One region of the Paenibacillus sp. P4_A9 genome, then DNA from elsewhere that is predicted to be linked to it. Evidence: a T-box and tRNA genes for the amino acid it is inferred to sense, from the RefSeq annotation. Region 1 holds a T-box; the other holds one or more tRNA genes.
The links. The T-box of region 1 lies ahead of AC1DVJ_RS24105 (valine--tRNA ligase). A T-box ahead of a tRNA ligase gene usually reads a tRNA of that ligase, here a tRNA-Val.
Positions count from the first base shown of each region.

Region 2: it encodes a tRNA-Val, which carries the amino acid that the T-box ahead of AC1DVJ_RS24105 (valine--tRNA ligase) is inferred to sense. The anticodon was not compared.

Region 1 is NZ_JBFUHL010000052.1:26,746-39,225, reverse strand. Features, by position in the region: partial or broken gene AC1DVJ_RS24115 (RluA family pseudouridine synthase) at 1-309, shown strand, start outside; gene AC1DVJ_RS24110 (LysM peptidoglycan-binding domain-containing protein) at 426-1,496, shown strand; T-box leader at 1,692-1,951, shown strand; gene AC1DVJ_RS24105 (valine--tRNA ligase) at 2,008-4,668, shown strand; gene AC1DVJ_RS24100 (bifunctional folylpolyglutamate synthase/dihydrofolate synthase) at 4,739-6,112, shown strand; gene murC (UDP-N-acetylmuramate--L-alanine ligase) at 6,168-7,508, shown strand; gene AC1DVJ_RS24090 (SPOR domain-containing protein) at 7,828-9,189, shown strand; gene AC1DVJ_RS24085 (N-acetylmuramoyl-L-alanine amidase) at 9,245-10,483, opposite strand; gene AC1DVJ_RS24080 (DUF4321 domain-containing protein) at 10,648-10,890, shown strand; gene AC1DVJ_RS24075 (Maf family protein) at 10,942-11,544, shown strand; gene AC1DVJ_RS24070 (RrF2 family transcriptional regulator) at 11,667-12,116, shown strand; gene radC (RadC family protein) at 12,227-12,480, shown strand, end outside.
Region 2 is NZ_JBFUHL010000060.1:5,486-17,965, reverse strand. Features, by position in the region: gene AC1DVJ_RS25090 (alpha-mannosidase) at 120-3,329, shown strand; gene AC1DVJ_RS25085 (MgtC/SapB family protein) at 3,534-4,244, shown strand; gene AC1DVJ_RS25080 (S1C family serine protease) at 4,644-5,399, shown strand; gene AC1DVJ_RS25075 (methyl-accepting chemotaxis protein) at 5,637-7,643, shown strand; gene AC1DVJ_RS25070 (DUF2277 domain-containing protein) at 7,701-7,979, shown strand; gene AC1DVJ_RS25065 (DUF1906 domain-containing protein) at 8,118-8,861, shown strand; gene AC1DVJ_RS25060 (hypothetical protein) at 8,931-10,070, opposite strand; gene AC1DVJ_RS25055 (alpha/beta hydrolase family protein) at 10,229-11,059, shown strand; tRNA gene AC1DVJ_RS25050 (tRNA-Val) at 11,109-11,181, opposite strand; gene AC1DVJ_RS25045 (hypothetical protein) at 11,542-11,736, shown strand; gene AC1DVJ_RS25040 (small, acid-soluble spore protein, alpha/beta type) at 12,143-12,346, opposite strand.

The DNA of each region.
Region 1 (12,480 bases):
GTGGCACCCAATGGGGATCAGGCGCTTACACACTATCGTGTTCTTCAACAAATGAAAGCGGGAGCACTCGTGGAAGTAGAATTGGAGACGGGTAGAACACATCAGATCCGGGTCCATCTCAGTCATTTAGGGCATCCGCTAGTAGGAGATACCTTATATGGAGGTTCTTCACGTTTGTTTCAACGACAAGCGCTTCATGGTGAACGACTAGTATTTAGACATCCGATTACGCAAGATGAGGTTGTTGTTCATGCACCCTATCCACTAGATTTCAAGTTATTATTGGAACAGATGTTTGAGAAAAATTAAAAATGTAGTCATGCCTGGCCTCCCCCACCCATATACTTTTAGAGACAATCAAGTATATCACCCAACAATTCGGAGCTGATTGACGTTTCGAATTAACGGAAGGGAGGATTCATTCGGTGTCTGAACAACAACCAGGATTACGATTTGATATTTATGAACGTGTGCATTTGCAGGAGAATTTGGCGGCTATACAAGAGTTGAATGAGGTAGAATTGCTTCCGCATATTCAAGTACTAACGCTGGATGATCAAGCGATCTTAAAGGGGAATTTACTACTTACGGGTAACTACTTTAGTGAAGAAGGCGGTAGCCCTCGTACACTTGAGCATTTGATTCCTGTCGAAATCACGCTGCCCTTGAATCGCATTCATCGTGTAGAAGATATTCAGGTGGAAATCGAGAACTTTGATATCGACCTCTTATCGGCTCGCAGCTTGAATGTAACAGGAGTTCTTTCTCTGCAAGGTGTAGAAATGGTTTCTGCGCCGCAAGAAGGCTGGCGGGAGGAAGAAGAGGTTACTTTTGTACATCAAGTTGAGTATCCACGCTCCGAGCCTGTCATTCCGTACACACCAGCTCCCGTACTAGCACCAATAGCGCAAGAGCCGCAGGTTCCACAAGTGATCCAACCACCGCCGAGTCCAGTTCTTCCTACGCCGATTCCTACACCATCTCCAACCCTGATTGCAGCTGCACCTGAACCAGCGGTCATCGCGGCTCAACCAGTCACTCATGGTGATGACTCGTTTAGTGTAGAAGTGGAGCAAATCGAGCTGAAGGTAACCCCGCATGCCGATAGTACCGTTGTTACGGAGGAGAAAAAGGAGCTTAAAGTTGCCTTTGGCAAGAAGGCGGCGGACGCTGTGGAGGTAAACCCGTATGGCATCAAATCGTTATTATCAAAGGCAGGCTCGTATCTTTCCGATAAGCGGATTGCGGAAGCAGAGGCGAAAGCGGCTCTTGAGGCGGAATCGCGGATAGATGCCGTAGAGTGGAGACGATTATTTCTCCAGAGCAGGTCGGAGTCGCAAGAGTTTAGGAAGCTCAAATTATGTATCGTTCAGAAGGAAGACACCTTAGAATCCATTGCCAAGCGCTATCAACTGACAATTCGTGAGCTTCAACTCATGAATCGTCTAGGCGATCAAGATATTGTAGTGGGTCAAGTTATTTATTTGCCCAAATAAATACCGATACATAGGCAAGAGCCTCTGGCTGCTATCGCGGCTGGGGGCTCTTTATGTTTAAACGTGTATACAAATGCTATTTGTTCCCAATACTATGAAATAACGATGACATTCGCGGAAGCAGGCTTGTTACATATTGACTATGTGGCAAATGTTAGTTATCATATAGTGTAAATCATTTTCAAACCAACATATGGAATTGCAAGGATAGGGAGTAGTAGTCGGAACGCCCTTCAGAGAGTGGAACTGCAGCGCTGAGAGGTTCCTCAGGATACATCCGATCGAAGTCGCCCTGGAGCAGTAAATGTGAGTGCAATTGTCGAGATTTCATCTCGCATGCATTAGCATTTTCCGGTCGCAGCCGTTATCTGTTTTAAGTGTCATGTTATTTGCCATTGGGGTAAGTCGCATGAAATGAAGGTGGTACCACGGAAGCTATACCTTTCGTCCTTTTTTGGGCGAAAGGTTTTTTTGTGTTTATAACAACTAGCCAGATATGGAGGTACTTTATATGACCGAAACCAAATTACAAACGGAAATGCCTACAACGTATGACCCGAAAGAAGCGGAGCGTAAATGGTACGACTACTGGATCAAGAATGAATTTTTCAAAGCAGGCAACCGTCCTGACGCGGAAACCTACACGATCGTGATACCGCCTCCGAACGTAACAGGTATGCTGCACATCGGGCATGCACTTGATTTTACATTGCAAGATATTCTGATTCGTACGAAGCGTATGCAGGGCTTTGACACCCTGTGGCTGCCTGGTTCTGACCATGCAGGGATTGCAACGCAAACGCGTGTTGAGCAGAAGCTTCGCGAACAAGGGCAAACGCGTTATGATCTTGGGCGCGAGAAGTTCTTGGAGAAGGTCTGGGAGTGGAAAGAATTATATGCGGATACGATTCGCGAGCAATGGGCCAAAATGGGCTTCTCTCTCGATTATTCGCGTGAACGATTTACACTGGATGAAGGACTATCGCAAGCGGTTCGTGAAGTTTTCGTAAGCTTGTTTGAAAAAGGCTTGATTTATCGCGGTAACTATATTATTAACTGGGATCCGGCAGCACGCACGGCTCTTTCGGATATTGAAGTTGAGTACAAAGAAGTGCAAGGCGCGCTTTATCATTTGAAATATGAGACGACTGACGGATCAGGTTCGATCGTAGTTGCTACGACGCGTCCTGAAACGATGCTAGGCGATACTGCTGTTGCTGTTCATCCGAAGGATGAGCGCTACAAGCACCTCATCGGAAAGTCCTTGCTGCTGCCGATCGTCAACCGTGAGATTCCGATTATTGCAGATGATTATGTTGAAAAAGAGTTCGGCAGCGGCGCGGTCAAAATCACGCCTGCGCATGATCCGAACGATTTCGAAGTAGGAAAGCGTCACAACCTGCCGCAAATTCTTGTTATGGACGAAACTGGAACGATGAACGCGAATGCGGGCCCATACCAGGGGCAAGATCGTTTCGACTGCCGTAAGCAAATTGTTGCTGATTTGAAAGAACAGGGTGTTCTGATCAAAATCGAGGAGCACGTTCACCAAGTTGGACATAGCGAGCGCAGTGGCGCAGTAATTGAGCCTTACTTATCTACACAATGGTTCGTTAAAATGCAGCCGCTTGCTGATCAAGCGATTGAAGCACAGAAATCAGGCGCTGGTGTAAATTTTGTACCAGATCGCTTCGAGAAAACATATTTGAATTGGATTGAAAATGTACGTGACTGGTGTATTTCCCGTCAGCTATGGTGGGGACACCGCATTCCTGCTTGGCATTGTGCAGATTGCGGTCAAATCACGGTAACTCGTGAGGATGCAACGGCTTGCACACATTGTCAAAGCACGAATCTAAAGCAAGATAACGATGTACTTGATACTTGGTTTAGCTCAGCGCTATGGCCTTTCTCCACATTAGGGTGGCCGAATGATTCCGAGGATATGAAGCGTTTCTATCCGACGAGTGTACTCGTAACTGGCTACGATATCATCTACTTCTGGGTAGCTCGGATGATTTTCCAGGGGCTCGAATTTACGGGGCAAATTCCGTTTAAAGATGTGCTTATGCATGGTCTTGTTCGCGATTCCGAAGGCCGCAAAATGTCCAAATCGCTTGGTAACGGGGTTGATCCGTTAGAAGTTATCGAGAAATACGGTGCAGATGCCATGCGCTATATGATTTCGACAAGCAGCACACCGGGTCAAGATTTGCGTTTCCGTTGGGAGCGGGTTGAGCAAGCACGGAATTTTGCAAATAAGATTTGGAACGCATCCCGATTCGCTCTGATGAATTTGGAGGGTGTAAACGCAGCGGACATCGATTTGACTGGTCAATTAGGTACGGCTGATCGTTGGATTTTACATCGTTTGAATGAAACCGTTCGTGACGTGACTCGTCTAATTGATAGCTATGAGTTCGGCGAAACAGGCCGTCTTCTCTACAATTTCATTTGGGATGATCTTTGCGATTGGTATATTGAGTTCAGTAAATTGAGCTTGTATGGTACCGATGCAGCGGCCAAAAAGCAGACACAATCGGTTCTCGCTTATGTATTAGATCAAACGCAGCGTTTGATTCATCCGTTCATGCCGTTCATTTCGGAGGAGATCTGGCAGCACTTGCCGCATGTTGGGGATACGATTACGCTGGCGGCTTGGCCGACAGAGAACGCAGCCTTCGAAGCGCCTGATGCGATTCGTGAGATGGAGCTTTTGATGGAAGCGATTCGTTCCGTTCGTAATATCAGAGCAGAAGTGAATGTGCCTATGAGTAAGAAAGTAGAGCTTCTGATTAAACCGGCTAGTGCAGAGACACAGGACATTCTTCGCAAAAATGAGGAGTATTTGAAACGCTTCTGCAACACGTCCATGCTTGAAATAGACCTTACAATGGCGGCACCGGACAAAGCGATGACGGCAATTATCACAGGAGCTGAGCTATACCTACCGTTAGCAGGCCTGATCGATATTACGCAAGAGCTTGCACGTTTGGACAAAGAACTGCAATCCTTACATGGTGAGGTTGAGCGTATTGAGAAGAAGCTAGGCAATGAAGGCTTTGTGGCTAAAGCACCTGCTAAAGTTATCGAAGAAGAGAAAGCCAAGCTTGCCGATTATGCGGATAAGCGAGATAAAGTTATCGTGCGATTAGCGGAGTTAAAGGCATAAGGAACGCAAATTATACGATCGCCTAGGTTCGTCTACACGGTGATTCATATAGTAAAAGAGGATGAGAACAATGGATGAAATCAAGAATACTGTGGGTGAGTTCCAAACCGCACAGGAAGCCATTGATTGGATCGTAGGACGGATGGAGAAGCTTGGTATGAAGCCGGGCCTCCAACGTATGCAGCTATTGATGGAAAAGCTGGGGCACCCTGAACGCAGGCTGAAGTTCATTCATGTGGCGGGTACGAATGGAAAGGGCTCAACATGCGCTTATCTAGCTTCCGTGCTTCAAGCGTGCGGCTATGATGTAGGCACGTTTACGTCGCCGTATTTGGTGAGGTATACCAATCGTATTCAAGTGAATGGTGCTGACATTGCGGATGACGTATTGCTGCGTTTAGTGAATGACATGAAGCCGATCGTGGATGAGATTGCAGCAACTGAGGTTGGCCCGCCAACGATGTTTGAAATTTCGACTGCACTGGCCATTCTTTATTTTGGCAAAGTGGCTTATCCCGATTATGTGGTATGGGAAACAGGACTCGGGGGAAGGCTGGATAGCACGAATATCGTGAATCCAATCGTTACCGTTATTACCAATGTCGGCCATGATCACATGGATATTCTGGGTGATACGCTGGAGCTGGTAGCAGCTGAAAAAGCAGGGATTATTAAAGCAGGAGTTCCTGTCATAACAGCAGTTGAGCCTGCGGCGATTTGGAGCGTTATTGAACAAACTGCGAAGGCGAAGAAAGCGACGCTTTATTCCCTTGGTGATCAATTTTCACTGACTGAAGTGAACAGCACGCTAGATCGTCAAAGCTTCCAGTTTAATGGACCTTTTCGACCTATTCCGGATCTGTCCATCACGTTGAACGGTGAGCATCAATTGAAGAACGCGGCCGTAGCGGTCATGACACTTGAGGTGCTTCGTCAATATTATGCCACGATTGTGGAGGACGTAGATTTGCAGAAGGGGCTTGAGGGGACCAAATGGCCAGGTAGGCTGGAAATGGTTTCACAAGAGCCGCGGATCCTTATCGATGGGGCTCATAACCCAGAAGGGGCTGCAACACTGGCTGCAGCACTTCAAAACGTCTATAGCTATAAGAAGCTTCATATGATGATTGGAATGCTAGCAACGAAGAATCATACAGGCTACTTAAGGCATATACTACCATTGGTGGATACGCTCATTATTACGGAAGCTAATTTTCATAAAAAAGGGGATGCTTCCCTGCTCGCTGAAATCGCAAGTGGTCTTCTTCGAGAGATGAATCGTGAGGTTGACATTGTTGTAGAAAGCGATTGGAAGCAAGCTTTAACCTTATTAACAAATAGAACTGAGCAGGATGATCTGGCGGTCGTATCCGGCACGCTGTATTTAATCTCTGATGTTCGTTCTTGGATAACCTATCAAACCGATTCTGAAAAAGGATGGTGAGAACAGCGTGAGTCAAGCAGAACACGTACATTTTATAGGAATCGGCGGATACGGCATGAGTGCCATTGCCAAAGTCATGCTCGAGATGGGATACCGTATTTCGGGATCAGATCTAGCACAGCAAGAGCTTACAGATAAACTGAAAGCTAAAGGTGCTCAAGTGTTTATTGGCCATGAGGCGACTAACGTATCAGGAGCCGATTTGGTTGTATATTCAACGGCGTTATCCAAAGACAATGTGGAAATGCAAGCTGCAGAGCAATTGAACATTCCCATTATTCATCGTTCGCAAATGTTGGGAAGGCTGATGAACGAACGCAAAGGGATTGCCGTTGCAGGTGCCCACGGTAAGACAACAACTTCCTCCATGATTGCTTTGGTGATGGAGATTTGCGGCATAGATCCAACGTATATTATCGGTGGAGAAATCATGAATGTAGGCAGCAATGCCAAAGCTGGCAAAGGTGAGTACGTTGTTGCGGAAGCGGATGAGAGCGATGGAACGTTCCTGCAATATCACCCAACCCTCGCGTTAGTCAACAATATCGAAGCCGACCATTTGGAAAATTATAATGGCGATTTCGAAAATTTGAAAAAAGCATACAAACAATTTTTAAGCCAAGTAAGACCTGGCGGAAAAGCGATTGTCTGTCAGGATGATGAATTCCTGCGGGAAATGATTCCGGAAATTCAAAGCCAAGTGATTACGTATGGTATTGAGACGGAAGCGGATTATATTGCCCGTGACATCTCGCTTGGTGACCGCAAGGTTACCTTTACGGTAGAGTTCAAGGGCACTTCCTTAGGGAAAGTTAGTCTATCTGTACCAGGTAAACATAATGTTTATAACGCGCTTGCGACATTGATTACCTGCTTGGAAGCAGGTCTATCTTTCGAGAAAATTGCGGAAGCTATTCAAGAGTTTCGAGGGGCAAAGCGTAGATTTCAGGTGCTTGGCGAAGTTGAAAACATCTTGGTTATCGATGATTATGCGCATCATCCTACGGAAATTCAAGCAACGATTTCCGCAGCGAAAGCAACGAGAAAGCGCATAATCGCTGTGTTTCAACCGCAACGGTATACGAGAACCTATTACTTGTTTGAGCAGTTTAGCCGTTCCTTCCTTGAAGCGGATGAAGTGATCATAACCGATATTTATTCACCGGCAGGTGAACAACGAATTGAAGGTGTTGACTCCGTAAAGCTAGTCGAGCTGATACGCAGCAACAGCAACCCGAATGTTCAGCATATTGCCACCCGTGAAGAGGTACTAACCTATTTGGTTGACCACGTTCAGCCTGGTGACCTCGTCCTTACGATGGGCGCAGGTGACATCTGGAAGGCAGCCGATGGATTAGCTAAATCGCTGCGCAAGAAATACGAATCACATACGTAGAGAAAAGATCGCTGGAGCCAATGGGGCTGGAGGCGGTCTTTTTTTCTACCACATAAGAAAGTATGAGTTTTCGGCTTCCGAAAACAGCTTTCTTATTGGCGATAAAACCTACCATATATAGGGATCTTTGGTCGGAGACCAAAGTCTCTCCACTAATTAACGCGGTCGCTCATCTGTGAATGGCCTCGATAGAGGTTTTCTCATAAAAAAATCATATTAAGGTTCTCTCTCTCATACTCTAGTAACAGAAGATTGGGACAAGATGATACGGCATTGCGCCCGTTTCCAACATACATATGATGAGGAGTGTGGGAAGAGAATGAAAAAAGCTAGAATCACCTATCGATTCGACCCCAAGGAAGGGGCAGAATCAACACGCAGAGCAGCACGGGTCCATGATCAAGAGGAAAACGTAATCCCACTCTATCAAGAAGAGTATAAAGTTATAGACGCGAAGCTAGACCGCAATTCGAAAGAAGTGACGCCTTACGAGCAAGCTGAAAGAGAGCAAGTGGAGTCCTTATTTGAATCACATGCGCTGAATACGTTTACCACTGATTTTGGAAACTGGCATAGTCAGATCGAATCAGAGGGCGAGCGCGTAGAACGTATTATTCGTGAAACGCAGATAACCCGGGAGCAGCAAAATTCCCCACAACCATCTCCAGTCCGAAAAGATGTGGAGCCTGTGGATACGCGGGATGAGTGGTCCAATTGGACATCCAAGGAGCCTTACAGAGAGCCTTACAGAGAGCCTTACAGAGAACCATACAGGGAGCCTGGGACAGGGACTAGATATGCGAAATCGTCAGGTACCCCGTGGATTCGTATCGCAACATCGGTGGCTGGTGCAGTAGTAACTGGCATCGCGTTCGGTTTCTTCGTGCTCTCCATGTTCTCTTCGGATCGAGATCCGAGTGTTGCGACCTCGAATCCTGCTAAAATAACCGTGCCGTCCCCGAATACACAGGCTGCAGCAGCAACCTCGAAAACACAAACTGGCGTAGGGGATGTTGCTCTACCTGCGACATCGGTAGCCGTCACACCTGTGCAAATCCCTGCGAAATCGTATACCTTCTTGCAAAATGGCGTGTTTAGCTCCTTACAGGGAGCTCAGGCCGTACAGGATTCTCTTAGTAAGAAGGGGCTTGCATCAGCAATAGACAACTCCGACAAGCTTACTGTGTTTGTTGGCTTTGCTAAGACGAAGGACGATGCCATTGCGCTGAGACAAGGTGTGCAGGCAACGGATAAAACCATTGAGGTCTTTATGAAAAACGTGGATTTCCCAGCTGTAATGGGGATTCGTTGGTCTGGCGCAAAGCCAGAGTCCGTGGCCAATTACATTGCTGATGGCGATAAGCTCGTGAATACGATAAGTGGATTGACTCTTATCCATTTGGCAGAGACGAAGCCAACCGCTCTCACGGATGCATCCTTACAGGCGATTCGTACATCACATCAGGCACTCATTACGCTCGGCACAGGGCTCGCAGACGGAGCTGGGGATGATGTAAAGCAGTCGATGCAGAAGATGACAACAGCGATCAATCGTGCCGTTCAATCTATGGAAGAATACAAAAAAACGCCATCACAGGCATTGATGTGGCAAGCACAATCCTCTTTGATGCAGTACATTATTGCTCAGAAGGATCTTCTCAAATTGATTAGTGTTGCTTAAACAAAAAGCCGTGTACCTGAACTCTTTATCGGAGTTGAGATACACGGCTTTCCTGTTATTTGGTGATGTAACGATCGAGCAGGGAGGCGATTTCTGCCCTAGTCATCGTTTGATCTGGCTTGAAGGTAGTTTCCGATATGCCATTGATGATGCCTTTTTCTTTCAACGTGTTAATGGCTGAAGCACTCCAAAGCGATTTGGGTACATCATCGAATGCTGATTGATCCGTTGATTGTTTGGTTGGCGATGTCATTTGCAGAAGCTGATTAAATAAATAAGCAACTTCCCCGCGTGTAATGGCCTGATTAGGACGAATGGTTCCGTCCGCGTAACCTTGAAGTAGGTTTAACTTCCCTGCTTTGGCAAAAACGGCATTGGCCCAATGTGAAGCAGGCAAATCAGAGTAGCTTTTAGCAGCAGGTCCAGTCCCGCATCCATAAACATTGGAAGTCACACTTCCATTAGCGCTGCAGACAGAAGGCAGCTTGCTGAATGAGAATACACGATCCATCAGAGTAAGAAACTCTGCTCTCGTCAGCGCGCGGTCTGGCTCGTAATTGTTTGCAATACCTTCGACAATGCCTTTATTCTTCATGCGAAGAACGGCTGATCTAGACCAATGTACAAGCACATCGGTAAAGAGAGGCGGTTCATACGCGCTGATTCCATTGGCGATTCCGATCGCCATTTTGGAACGCATGGCATCGCTAGCTAGCAATGCTGCATCGCTTTTATTCGTGAGAAAGGCTGTTTCTACAAGAATGCTTGGAATTGTTCCCATTCGGGCCACATAGACAGCGCTTGGTGTCAGACCTAAGTCCTTGGTTCCGGCTTGTGCAAGCAAAGCGTCCTGTACTAGCTGAGCCAAATCTTTGCTGTAAGGCGTTAATTGGGTCATTGTGCTGCTTGCTGGATAATCCTCTTGCGGGTATGCGTTGTCATAGTAGAGCACCATGGTCCCATTGGCCTTGCTGCTCGAATGTGCATTGGCGTGAATGGATACGAATAAGTCAGCTTGCTGTTCGTTCGTGAATTCAACGCGCTGAGCGAGAGACAAGAAAGTGTCATTAGTTCGTGTTAAAATGACCTCATAACCTCGATCAAGCAAGGCTTGCCTTACTTTTAGGGTGATGTCCAAGTTGACATCGGTTTCACGGAGACCGCCAACGCCTGTTGCGCCAGGATCACTTCCGCCGTGACCGGGATCAAGTACCACCTTGAAAGCGAATGCATGATAGGGGAACGCAATTGTTAGTAATAAAGTGAACAGAATAAGTCTTTTGAGTAGAGTCATAGTTGAAATTACCTCCGGTAACTATCTTACTAGGATTGCTCTATTATGTAAGCAGGTAAGAATCACCATCGATTCATTGGGCGGCGCAGCCGCTTATTTTACATGGAAAAAAGAGGTGATTCCTCGTATAATAGGCTTGTACATACATAGAGAGGATGACAGGTATGAAAAAAAACACGTTTGCATTAATCATTTTTCTAATCGTCGGATTAATTACTGGGATTATTATCGGCCAGCTGCTGGCGCCCGTTCCTGCTCTCGCCTTTCTAACCAAATCAGTTCAAATTACATGGGAGCCTAAAGCGGATTTACAAGTTGTGAAATATGAATTTAACCTTTTGGTGAAGCTAAACCTATGTAGTATTATAGGATTAGTAGGAGCCTATCTCCTTTATCGGAAACTCTAGTGAGAAGTTGAATATGTAAATTGGTTGATTATAATTTAGGAGTTGTTAATTTTGCGTACCCCAGACCATGTAAGACTTATTCTTGCTTCTTCGTCGCCGCGGAGGCAGGAGCTTATTCAATCGTTCGGACTACCTTATATTATTCGGGTGAGTGACGCGGATGAGTCCGTCGAACAAAAAATAACGCCTGCTGAGCTCGTTGAATTGCTTTCTCTGCGTAAAGCCTCAACAGTCAGAGAAATGCTGGAAGAGCAAGATAAACACGGCGTTATCATAGGATCGGATACGGTTGTTGTTCATAACGATGAAGTTCTTGGTAAACCAGTTGATGAACAAGATGCCTTCCGCATGCTGAAAGGTTTACAAGGGAATATACATCAGGTATATAGTGGTGTTGCCTGCGTGGATGCTGCTACAGGTCAACAAGTTGTCTCGCATAGCGTGACCAATGTACGAATGAAGCCGATGTCTGACGAACAAATATTGCGCTATATTGCAACGGGGGAACCCAAGGATAAAGCTGGCTCTTATGCGATTCAAGGGATTGGGGCAACGATCATCAGCGGTATAGAGGGGGATTATTTCACGGTTGTGGGGCTCCCGCTTTCCTTGTTAAGTGATCTACTTCTAATGTTCGATATTCAAGTGTTGTAACACGATTTCCAAGCTTATCTATTCTACTTCCCAAATAGGGTGATTGGATTGACTGACTAATCTGTAAAGGTTACAATGACAGTAAGCGACATGACTTCGCATTTGTCTGGGAGGTAGCTGCCATGAACAGCGAATTTACAATTGCCGTCCACAGTCTGGTTCTATTAGCTCACTTGCCGGATCATATGGCAACTAGCGAAGAAATTGCAGTTAATGTGTCTACCCATTCTGCACGAATTCGTAAAGTCATGGGCTTTCTGCGAAAAGCAGGCTATGTGTCAACGAAGGAAGGCATCGGTGGCGGTTTTATATTAAGTTGTAAGCCTGAGGAAGTCACACTCGGGGAGATTTACCGTTTGACGTGCCAAGGTTCATTGAAGCCAAGTTGGTGCTCTGGTGATGAGTCCAAGCCTTGTATGATTTCATCCAAAATGGATCGATTGATGGGTAAGGTTTTCACCGATGCTGAAAAGCAGATGGAAAATTACTTTGAAGGTCATACAATCGGCAGCATGCTTGAACAAATAAGGGCATTAGAGTGTCCGGAATCGAATACAGAATCTCCATCCTAGAAGCCCTCGGATCTTACAATCCGGGGGTTTTATGTTGTTTTTGGGGTCAATATCTTTATGCATGGGATAGCAATAAGTAACACAACCTACATAACGGAAGAGGGGAAAACATGGAAAGCTCAAGCTTGATGCTGAGAGAAGTTCCGATTGAAGAAAGACCGCGGGAGCGAATGCTCCAATTGGGGGCGGGAGCGTTAAGCCATGCTGAGCTGCTTGCCATTCTATTAAGAACTGGGACCGTAGCGGAATCAGCCATTCATTTGGCAAGCCGGATTCTAAGTGAAAGCGGTGGACTTCGCAGCCTTGTCGATATGAGTAAGGACCAACTCACACTAATCAAGGGAATTGGAGATGCGAAGGCTCT
Region 2 (12,480 bases), on a different contig from region 1:
TGAGAAGATGAAAAGCGAGAACGCCTATTGCCGAGACTTTCGGTCAAGCGGCGTTCTTCGTTTTCTGGACACCATACGACTTGGAATCAATAACGTATTTACCAAACGGAGGTCTGAAGATGCTTCAGAAAAGTATGCACTTGGCAGATCAGAAGATTGAGAAACGCATAATAGAGTTAGAAAAATATCGTTATATCGATCAGCGTTCGATTCCGAGCTATCAATTCTGGGTAGATCGTCAAGCTATGGTAGGTGCCATGCCTCCAGACAATGCGGACTGGGGGGCAATATCGATTGGCGAACGCTGGCGGGGCTGGGATTTGACGGCTTGGCTGAAGACGGAAGTCACCGTGCCGGCAGAGTGGAGAGGGAAGAAGGCGCTTGGTCTGTTCGACTTTGGAAAAACAGGAAGCGGTCATAATTCGGGTTTTGAATCCTTGCTATTTCTGAACGGAAAACCGTTCCAGGGGGTCGGAAGTAATCATCCTGAAGTGTTTTTGCCGGAAGAGCTTGTCGGTCAGAAGGTCGAGCTGATGTTTAAGGTATGGACAGGTCTGAATGGAAGTATTGGCGTAAAAAGTGAATTGGAGCATCAAATCAGCGTTTCTTCGCTGTCTTTACTGGAGGAGGAAACGGACGATCTGTATTTCACCGCTTATGCGATGTTGAGAACCATCCGGGTACTAAACGACAACAGCTGGGAATATCAAAGCCTGCTTAAGGCGTTAGATCGCGCATTTCGTTTTATCGACTGGCGAGTTCCGGGCGATGCCAATTTTTACGCGAGCGTGAAAGAAGCGAACGCGAAGTTGAAGAAGGAGTTAGCGGCTATTCCGAAAAACAGCGAGGTTACAGTTCGCTGTATCGGTCATACGCATATCGATGTAGCTTGGCTATGGCGCCTGAAGCATACTAGGGAAAAATCGGCGCGTTCATTCTCGACAGTGCTCCGTTTAATGGAGCAATTCCCCGAGTACAGATTCCTGCAGACACAACCGCAGCTGTACGACGATATAGAAAAGGATTACCCTGAGCTGTATGGACAAATTGTGGATCGGGTTAGTGAAGGTCGCTGGGAAGCAGGGGGTGCGATGTGGCTGGAGTCGGACTGCAATGTTCCGTCGGGGGAATCACTCGTACGTCAGCTCATGTACGGAATGCGCTTCTTTGAACAAAAATTCGGAGCCAAATGTGAATATTTATGGCTTCCTGATGTATTCGGTTACAGTTGGGCCCTGCCACAAATTCTGATTAAGGCTGGCCTGCGCTACTTCATGACGACGAAGATTAGTTGGAGCCTTTACAACCGGTTCCCCCATGATACGTTCATCTGGCGGGGCATCGACGGCAGTGATATTCTTACTCATTACATTACAACGCCCGAAGCGAACCGCAGTCCGGACAGTAATAATAAATACTATACCTACAACGGTCATATTCTCCCCGAGACGGTAACCGGAATTTGGGATAATTACCGTGACAAAGAAATCAACGATGAGCTGCTTCTGTCCTTCGGATATGGAGATGGCGGCGGTGGTCCGACTCGGGCGATGCTGGAAATGAGAAGAAGGCTGGATCAAATGCCGGGTCTGCCGAATGTGACGATTGGCCGTGCGGACGAGTATTTCAACAAACTCGAAGCGAAAGTGAATGAGACGGACCGCTACGTTCATAAATGGGATGGCGAGCTCTATCTAGAGCTGCACCGCGGTACGTATACTTCCCAGGCATATAACAAGAAAATGAATAGGAAGATGGAAAATCTGTTGCGCGATGCCGAGATGGTGTCCACCTTTTTCGGTTCATTGGCGAGCTTCTCCCTTTATCCACAGAAGCAGCTGAATGACTGTTGGAAGATCGTTCTGCGCAATCAATTCCACGATATTTTACCTGGCTCTTCGATCGCGGAAGTGTACCAGGATTGTCATGTAGAGTATGCAGAAGCAGAAGCGTTGGCAGCAGGGGCCAAGATGGAAAGTCTGCAGGGACTTGCTGGGCTCATTCGCACTGGAGATTCACCAAGCTGGATTGTCGTGAATACGCTTCCGTGGAAACGTGGTGATCTAGTCAGCTTGCCGTGGGAGGACCGGTTTGAGGGGAAAGTTTGGTACGACACTAACAAGCGAATTCTCACGGCGCAAAGGGTAGAGAATGCGCAGCATGGCAGCGCTCTGCTGCTACAGGTTGATGGGATTCCAGCGCTCGGTTACACAACGATAAGCTGTGAGAACGCCGCCGCCGCCGATTCACCGGCATTAAGTCGGATTATCGCAACGAACTGTTCCGCATCGACGCCATTCTATGAAATTGAGTGGAACGAGCAGGGACAATTAAGCCGAGTTTTCGACAAGCGTACGAAGAGGGAAGTGCTGGCAGCCGGGGAGACGGGGAACCGTTTCGACGTACATGAGGATAAGCCGGTCAACTGGGACGCATGGGACATCGATATCTTTTATCTCGAGAAAGTACGTTACATAACAGATTTGACTTCCGTTGAAGTTATTGAACAAGGCTGTCTACGAACAATCATTCGCTTTATTTGGACGTATGAAAAGTCACAGTTGGAACAGGATATGGTGCTTTATACGGATAATCCGCGGATCGATTTCGTTACGCGTGTAAACTGGCAGGAAAGGCAGCAACTGCTGAAGGTGGCATTCCCAGTCGACGTACGTGCCACGGCTGCAACTTTTGAGATCCAGTTTGGCAACGTACAGCGTCCAACGCATTGGAATACGAGTTGGGATTTTGCACGATTCGAAACGTGCGCACACCGTTGGGTGGACCTCTCAGAGAGAGGGTTCGGTGTAAGCCTGCTGAACGACTGCAAATATGGGCATGACGTGCGGGACAACGTACTTCGCTTGACTTTAATCAAGTCGGCGATTAGGCCAGACCCGACGGCCGACCTCGGAGAGCACGAATTTACGTATTCGCTTCTGCCACACAACGGAGACTGGTTTAACGCCGGTACGATGGTGGAGGCTAACAAGTTAAACATTCCCTCATCGGTGATGGAACTGCCTGCCGGAAGTGCAGGTTGTAAGAATAAGCTGCCCGCCACGCTGAGCTTCTTCAACTGCGACGCAGATCATATTGCAGTCGATACTATCAAGCGTGCAGAGGATTCTGACCATTGGATTGTTCGCTGCTATGAATATGCGGGACAACGTGGGACGGCGGAGTTCACAACGCATTTTCCGATCGCGGTTGTAGAAGAAGTAAACTTGATGGAGCGCGAAGAGCAGCTAATGGAGCATAACGACAACAAATTTGCGGCCTTCTTCAAACCTTACGAGTTGAAAACATTTCGTATTCGTTTAACCTGATTTCCAACTAATTACCGCTGTCGCTCCAGAAATCATAAGGAATTCACAGCGACGAATCGGCTGGAAGTGGAGAAGTTCCGCCGATTTTCCAAACAATTCTCCGAACATTTCTCACTCTAGGGCGGATAAGAAGCAGAGTGCTTATGATTTCGGCAAGAAAATACAGGTGACTGACAGAAATACAATGAAACGGGGGGGATAAGTATGGATGACATTCTACATACCAGTCCTTGGTATATAGATAATTGGCATTTAACCTTAAGAGTGCTCATTTCATTAGTGCTAGGAGGGTTAATCGGCCTCGAGCGTGAACAGAACAACCATGCGGCAGGTTTACGAACGCACATTCTTGTATGCGTTGGTTCATCACTCATCATGTTATTATCCATGTACGGCTTTAACGAGTTCGTGGATGAAACGAATGTCCGGATTGACCCTGCACGTCTTGCAGCTAATGTTATTACGGGAATCGGGTTTCTTGGCGCAGGTACAATCGTATTTAACGGTGCATCGATCTCCGGTCTGACGACGGCGGCTTCCTTATGGGTTGTTGCTGGTATTGGTTTAGCGGTAGGCGCAGGATTTTACTATCCGGCAATCTTAGTTACCGTAGTTATGTTTATCAGCTTGTACATCCTCAATAAAGTGGAGAAAAAATGGATACGCAGCTCAAAGCGGACCCACGTGATCCGAATTGAGATGCCCGACCGTACAGGCGCTTTGGCCGCAGTTTCGGCAGTTTTGGCTCGCAGAGCAATAGATATTCGTAAAGTTATTATTGAAGATCGACGAAAAGGTGAGCAGGAGCTCATATCGATCTTCTTGTCAGTCAAAATGCCTCGTGCAGATGTCCTGCTTCCAGTGACAGACGAGTTAAGGCAAGTTGAAGACGTACTCGAAGTTGGTATTGAATAGCGAGCAAAAAACACGGAGAAACATTCCGTGTTTTTTGTCTTGTGTGCGCTTGGCAGCGCATCGTGCTAAGGGGTGGAAGTCCCAAGTACACCGTGAGATGGCGGAGGTACATAGTTGACCCATAGTGCTCTGTCCGTATTTCATCCCCAAAGGGGATAAACACGGACGAGCCGGATGCGATGACCCGCACGTCCGGATCTGCGAGAGGCCCATGCAATTGCGCATGGGTCTAGTCGATTTACAATTTATACAGAATTTTTTTAACAGGGAATTAGAAGGCTGTTGTAAAAATCAGATACAATATGTATCTTTGAAAGAGAATGCGTGATACAATTAGTATTATATGAAGAATGGCCCCCCAATTAGTGGGGAGTATCTTTATAATACAAGAGGTGAACAATGGAGTTACTTCGGAAAATCTTGTATCACTATCACCGTCTCTTGCTCAACTCGCAAACAAGTGAACCGCAATCCTTCAAACTACTTGAGTACCACGCTAGCAAAATGAAGTACTATGCAGGTTTACTCCTCGCAGTTATTCTATTATTCAACCAGCCGATCCATGCTGATATACAGACGGATGAGGACAAGGCTATCTCATCTGCACAGAAACTGATCAAAGCATCTGTGATGATTAACGCAGAGTTGTTTACATCGGGAAGTGGTTTTTACATTTCTCCGGACACGATCATTACGAATGCACATGTGGTTCATGAGCTTCCAACATCTACGGTTAAATTTAGCAACAAAGCTGGACAAACGTGCACGGGGACTGTCGGTTATCGGGAGGAAAAGCTGGATCTAGCAATCATTCATACAGCATGTATCAGTGATACTGTGTTGTCGCTTAGCACGGACGTAACGGAAGGGCAAACCGTGTTAGCCTTTGGCAATCCTAGAGAATTTCCATTCACCCTGTCTAAAGGCATAGTGAGCAGTCTAAGATGGGACATGATCCAGTTTGATGCGAAGGTTACTTTTGGATCATCGGGTGGTGTATTGGCTAATCTTAATGGCAAAGTGATTGGTGTTGTGGCTAAAGGAGCAAAAGATACAGATTACATGGGATTCGCTATAAAAGCTTCAGATGTTAATAGGTTTATCCTAAGAAGTGGAGAGGTAAAGGGGTATATTAACAGTTCGGCGGTCAATTAGAAACAAGCAGCAGCTGAAATGGCAAACCAGGAACTGAGACGTGCCTAAAGAAGCATGTTGATTCTGCAAAATTGGCGAGCAGGTGGCTTTCTGGAAGTAGATCATTCTACTTCTGGAGAGCTTATTTTTTTGATCAAATCGGCTATCGCAAATTCCCGTCTTTTTTGCAGGAATTTGTAGAAAAATGGCGAATTAAAACATGGGAAATCATAGAAATCACAGAAAAGGGAGAACGACATGGCATTTAAATCAATCAAGCACAAAATTATTTGGCCCTTAATGATTGTGTTGTTAGCAGTGTCCGTTGGGACAGCGACAATTACGTATCAGCAGACGGCTGAAAGTCTACATGAGAAAGGCTTTACGACGTTAGAAACGGCTCGGATTGGAATTGAAAACGCTTTGATTGCGAGAAAAACAACGGAAAGTGTAATGGAGAAGGAAATGGTTGGACAAGCGGCCCTTCTGTCGTATATGTACGATAGAATTCCCATGACCTATAAGCAAGCTGTCGAATTAGCTGAGCGCTCCGGAATAGATGAGTTTTGGATTACCAATGCACAGGGACAGTTGGTGCTAACGAATGCGGGCGAAAAGATAGATTTCAATTTCGGTGCTGACCCTAAGAATCAAGCGTATGAGTTTATGGATTTAATTACTGGTAAACAGAAAGTAGTAACACAGCCGGCTCAGAAGAGAAGCATCGATCCTAAGGTGTATAAATATGTCGGGGTGTCCGGTTGGTCATCTCCACGCATTGTACAAACAGGAAGAGATGGAGCCGCGCTAACTGAACTCGATGGCAAAATAGGTGCTAAGCCGGTGCTGACTCAATTAAAGTCAGAGCTTAGCGGAGATGTGCTATTCGCTGGTGTCGTTGATTCCACCGGTAAACTCGTTGCTTCATCTGATGATGCCATTACGCAATTAGACGCAGAACTGCTTGACTCTCTTAACGTGAGTCTTACAGCGGAGCACAAAGCGTACAAGACAATGTCTCATAATGGAACAAAAGCCAAGTATTACTTTAGAGCGTTGTCGACGGGTCAAGTGCTTGTACTGGCACTGTCGGAGCAGGTCTTGACCAACTTCTTTTACTTCACATGTATTGCCACATTAGCAGGCTTACTGATTGCAGGGGCTGTATTGTTTTTCATTGTCAGTCGCCAGTTCAAAAGGCTGGAGAGACTGCAAGCTGCCATGGTTGCGATTGCTCAGGGAGACGGAGATTTAACGAGAAGGCTTCCCGATACTTCGATGGACGAAATCGGCAGATTGTCGACTGCGACCAATCAATTTATTGAGAAAATTCATACGATCGTCAAAGATGTTAAACAATCTGCAAGTCTGAGCAAAGGCAATGCCGATCATATCAAAGATTCGATGAATCAAACAAATACGATTTCATATGAAATTAATACAACCATCCACGAATTGGCAACAGCCGCTGCGAGTCAGGCGGAGGTCGTGGAGGATGGGATGAAGGGCGTTCACGAATTGGCGGAATTGATTGATGACACCAAAGAACATGTTCAAATTCTGCAAAATAATAGTGCGATTATTCGCGAGAAGGAAGAGCGCGGCGCTGAATCGATGCGAGCAATGATTGATTTGATCCGCAATAATGTTACCGTGACCAAAGACGTGGAGTCCAGCGTAGGCAAACTTATGCAGGATATTGATGCCATCAAAGAGATGGTCACCACGATTCATAACATCTCGAGACAAACGAATTTACTTGCGCTTAACGCCTCCATTGAGGCGGCTCGGGCTGGTGAAAACGGCCGTGGATTCGCCGTAGTTGCTGCTGAGGTGAGAACGCTATCTGTACAAGCTGGAGAGGCATCTGAACATATTCAGACGTTGATTGAGAATGTCTTGCATTCTGCACAGCAAACGTCTTCAGCGATGGAGCAGTCGCTTCACATCGTAAGTTCGCAGGAAGAGAACGCAGGAGAGACATCGGATACATTTGATTTTATTCATACCTCTTTGCAGCAAATCCATGAATCAGTTGAAAAGATCACGACAGATATGGAGCATGTAAATAACCGTAAAAACAAAATTGTTGGCTTTATCGAGCTTTCCTCCGCGAGTTCCGAAGAGACGGCAGCAAGTTCCGAGGAAGTTTTGGCCAGCGTAGAGACGTTGGGACAGATGTTCAACCGTGTTCAAAAAGAAACGATAGAGCTCCACGATCAGATGACAGGCTTGCAAGAAGTGGTTAATAGATTTAAGGTATAATGGTGATAAAAGTATTTATTTATTCTATGGGCTGTGTATAGCCCGAAGGAGTACACTATGTGCCGAAATATTAAGCCGCTTTTCAACTATGAACCGACAGTAACGGAAGATGAAGTTCGGGCGGCGTCGCTGCAATTTGTACGTAAGATCTCAGGGTTTACGGAGCCTTCCAAAGCGAATGAAGCAGCCTTTCAGCAGGCAGTTCAAGATGTTGCTGTCGCAGCTCAAAAGCTTTTGGATGCCATGGTTACCCATGCAGAGCCTCGTAATCGTGAGGTGGAAGCACAGCGCGCCAAGGAACGAAATGCGATCCGTTTTGGTACGAAAGAAGTTTAATAGATAGAAGGAAAGGGCTTTTCTCTCCGGAGAGAAGTCCTTTTTTGTGCCCGAGTTCTTGTCTCTAGATTCTAGCTAGTGTCGCGCGATTCTAGTTTTGCATAAGCTAGATTACTAATTGAAAGTGGGTGATTGCAAGTGACGAAAGGGTTTGATTGTTCAACACCGCTTACGGCACAAAAAGCGGCTGCTTTCTTCGGACAAGGTTATACATTTGTCGCCAGATATTTGGTGCCAGGTGGTACAAAGGCATTAACGAAATCAGAGGCTGATGCAATTAGTGGAGCTGGCTTGCAGTTGGTATCTGTTTTTGAGACAACTGCGAGTCGTGCACTTGGTGGAAGAAATGCTGGATTGGCAGACGGAGCCACCGCCTTACAAGTTGCAGCGCAAGTAGGCCAGCCGGAGGGGAGCTGTATCTATTTCGCTGTTGATTTCGATGTATCTACTGACCTAATGCCAACGGTCATTGATTATATTAAAGCTGCAAGTGAGGCTACGACTTCCTTTACAACGGGTGTGTATGGTTCATATGCTGTGATGGAGGCTATGTATGCCGCAGGTGCTTGCTCTCATTTCTGGCAAACGTATGCATGGAGCGCAGGAAAGAAATCGACGTTCATCCAGATTTATCAATATTTAAATGATGTGATGGTGAATGGTATTGCGATTGATTATGATGAATCTTATGGGAATGAAGGCTGGTGGAATTCACTTGTTATTCCAGAACCACCTAATTATCCGCTTTCAGTTCATGATGCCAATGCGATCATCCCTTTCCTTTCAGCAGGGTATTCAGCTACGTCCTCAAAAGCTGCACAAGAAGAATTCCATCGACTTGCCAATGAATTACGTAAGATTTCTGGACAATCCTTGCAATAATTGTGGGGAATAGGAGAATAGCAATAAAGCCCGGCCGCTTTGGATGAACTCAAAGTGGCCGGGCTTTACTCAATTTATCACCGCGCTGCGTATGTACCACCGATCTTGCAATGAGGCACGCTCTAGATGGAAAAGCACGCGCCGACTAGACACCGCGGAAGCTCTAGCCGCAGTCATTGTCACATTGACTGCGGTGTCGAGCTGCAGGAGCTGGGACACATCCTGCTCCGGGAACTTGGACAGGCGGCGCATGCTTCGCACGTGCATCGCCTGTTCTTGCCCTGTGGTGACCTGCAGCAGCTGCAGGTCGCCTTGATGTGCTGCGCTGATCCACACGTCGATCAGCCCCCAGGGCGAGAGCTTGCTGACGTAGTCCAGCAGCAAGCCTGCGGCCCGGTGCGCCATGACCTGGTGCGCCGGGTCCATGGAGCGGGAGCCGTGGGTCACGCTCCCGAGGAAGTGAATACAGAAATGACCGTTGAAGTCATTTCCAGGTATACCATCACCGCCGTGAGGCATGCCGTGCATGGAGGCGGCGAGTGTGCGGCCATTCAGCTTGACTAGGACCGCGCGGCGGTCCCAGCTCCATTTGCCGCCATAAATGCTTTTGAGCGTCGCAGAGTCGGTTTTGGTGAGCGGCTGAACATCCGCATGATGAGAGCCTGCGCGACGCTGCCCTTCGAAACTAAGGCCACTCTCTACATCGAGGACGGTGAAAGAACTATATTTGGGAAGCACGAGGCTGGCTTCCTCCCAGGTGAGCAGCTCGCCATAATGCTTGGCGCGGATTGCTAGAACCTGTGACTGAAGCGTCTCCTGCGCTTTGCTCGAGATCTTGACGATTTGCTTCGCTCCCAAATCGATAACCTCACCAGTTGGGGTCAGACCCAAGAGCATGGATTGTTCGTTTTTGATATAACGGAGCGTGGTGTCTGGCATTAGAGGTTCTAAATAGGGATCACCCACTGTGCCCGACTCAAGCTCTCGTTGCAATGATTTATCTACAAAAGACATCTCTGTTTGATATACAGCTCGAGGAGATGATTTGACAAGTAATTGAATCGAGTCGGAATCAGCAGATACTTCCCGATGCAGCGGCAGGGTACTTTCAGCCTGGGTGCTAGCAGCTAACCCTTGACTCAAAAGGAGCGTAAGAAGGAATGTGACAAGTAGTTGTCGCTGCCTGATAAGAGATCGGACTGAATACATATGAGGGCTTCCTCCTTTTTCGGTTAGGTATATTGTCATAGCTAAGCTAAGTGTTTGCTTTTTTGCATGAATTTATAAAAGGTACGAGTTAGATTGTGATAAAATAACAACAGAATTCGAATGACCGAACAATTTGGAACGGAAGGAAGGAATTTCATATGGAAGAACCCAAAGGAATACCTTTTGAATTACATATCACCGACCAGCGGGTCGTGCGAGGCGATGTTTACAAAGCCAATACTGCACCAAGTAAAGGGACACTACTACTATGTCACGGCTATAAAGGATTCAAAAATTGGGGGATGTTCCCGCATGTAGCTAGCGAATTAGCTGAAGTTGTGGATGTCGTTGCATTGAATTTTTCCCATAATGGAGTTGGCGAAAATTTGATGGATTTTACGGAGCTTGAGAAGTTTGCCCGTGATACCTACTCCAGGGATATTGAGGACATTCAGGTTGTCATAGCTGATATTCACAAAGATGAGGCGGTGAAACCGATCTTTTTGCTGGGTCATAGCAGAGGGGCTGCTGTGAGCTTGATCTACGCGTTAGATCATCCCGAGGAAATTGCCGGTGTCATCAGTTGGAATGGCATTGCCAATGTAGATTTGCTCACACCTGAGAATAAAACAGAGATGAGGGCCACTGGCCGCTCCTATACCTTGAATGGGCGAACGAAACAGATGATGCCGCTCGATCTCGAGATTCTAGAAGATATGGAACGAAATAAAGAGAGATTTGATATTATCAGTAGGGTCAGTGGAGCAAGTTTTCCAATTACACTTATTCAAGGAACAGCGGATGGGGAACGAGGGATTCGAGGTTCAGAGAATTTGGTGGCTAATAATGCTAATATTCAGTGGGTGAGGATTCCTGAGGGGAATCATACCTTTGGGAGTGTTCATCCTTTTCAGGGTGAGACACTGCCTTTGAGAGAGGCAATTGTTGAAACGAAACGTGCGATACGGGGGATGTTGGAGTTGTTATAAAAATAAAGAAACCCGCAAAGCATAAGGCTTCGCGGGTTTCTTTTCGGTATGACCTGTAGTGGGCTCGAACCACTGACCCCTACCCTGTCAAGATAGTGCTCTCCCAGCTGAGCTAACAAGTCGTTAATGGATACAGGTAGTAATATACCAAGAATTCGAGAGATTGTCAATTGATGGGTGGTGTTATTTCTGCCAGAAAAAGATCAGTTTATGCAGGATTGAATAAGGATTTCGCTTCTTTTTGGACCGCGGTATAAAGGAAGTGGGTTGTTCTTCTGTAAGTGTTGAATCTGATGTATTCGGGAGTAGAATGGAGCGCTCTTCGTTCGAAATCCCCTGTGATGTCATCGCAAGTTGTCAGCCTCTCTGGTAATGAATGTGAAGTTAATGTATCATATCCATGCGATGTTTCCTAGTATAGCTTTCATCTTGCGTGAATTTATGGTAACTTGAGATCATTAGAGTTTGGGAGGACGAAGGTTATGACGAAACAACAGCATCGTTGGAATTTGCGTTTAAAAAGTAGTAATGTGTATTTAGGCACTGTGTACCTAGGCGATCCGCTACCTGAAGTGGAAGATGTGATCATGATCGGCGAGAAGAAATATACGATTCTTGAGCTCGGTAGTACACGAGATGCAAGTGACGTTTTCGTTGAAGAAGTTAAGAAGAAGTAGTTGAATAAGCAAAAGAGCTGATCTAATGATCAGCTCTTTCATTTATTTGTAATATTGTATAAGGACGCAAGGCAATCAACAAACATTTTATTATACTCTTCGCGGGATAAGTCTTTATTACACGCAATGTCTCTTCCCAAAAATTGAAACCAGGTGATTTCTGTAAGATTCTTTTTGTACACAAACTTGTCATGCTGAATAAGAAAGGTCGGTTCAACATTCCTTTTTCGGGGATAGAGGCAAGGTAATCATACTAAAACTTGGTAATCAAATATAGAGGTTTGGGGAAACTGTGAGGAAATCGAAGGGAAATCGGAGGATATTTAAGAAAAAAGAAAAAGACTGAAGTCACTCTAAGGAGGATCGAGTGATTCAGTCTTTTTGAGCTTGCTCCTACATCAAAGGATTAGCGTTTGTAGCCGCCTAGAGATTGTTCAGCCATTTGCACTAATCTTTTTGTGATGTTGCCACCGATTGAGCCAGCATCACGTGTTGCCAAATTGCCGTTGTAACCAGAAGGGGAGAGAGGGACACCAATTTCCTGAGCGACTTCATACTTCATTTGATCAAGTGCTGCCTTTGCTTGTTGTACGACTAAAGTTTTAGCCATTCAAAATCATCTCCTTTTTTTTGGTACACCAGTATTATTTGAATGTTCAGAATATTTATTCGCGGAATTCAATAAAATTTTCAAAAAATTTTTACCACATTAGAAAGATAAGTTTTCGGTTCCCGAAAACATCT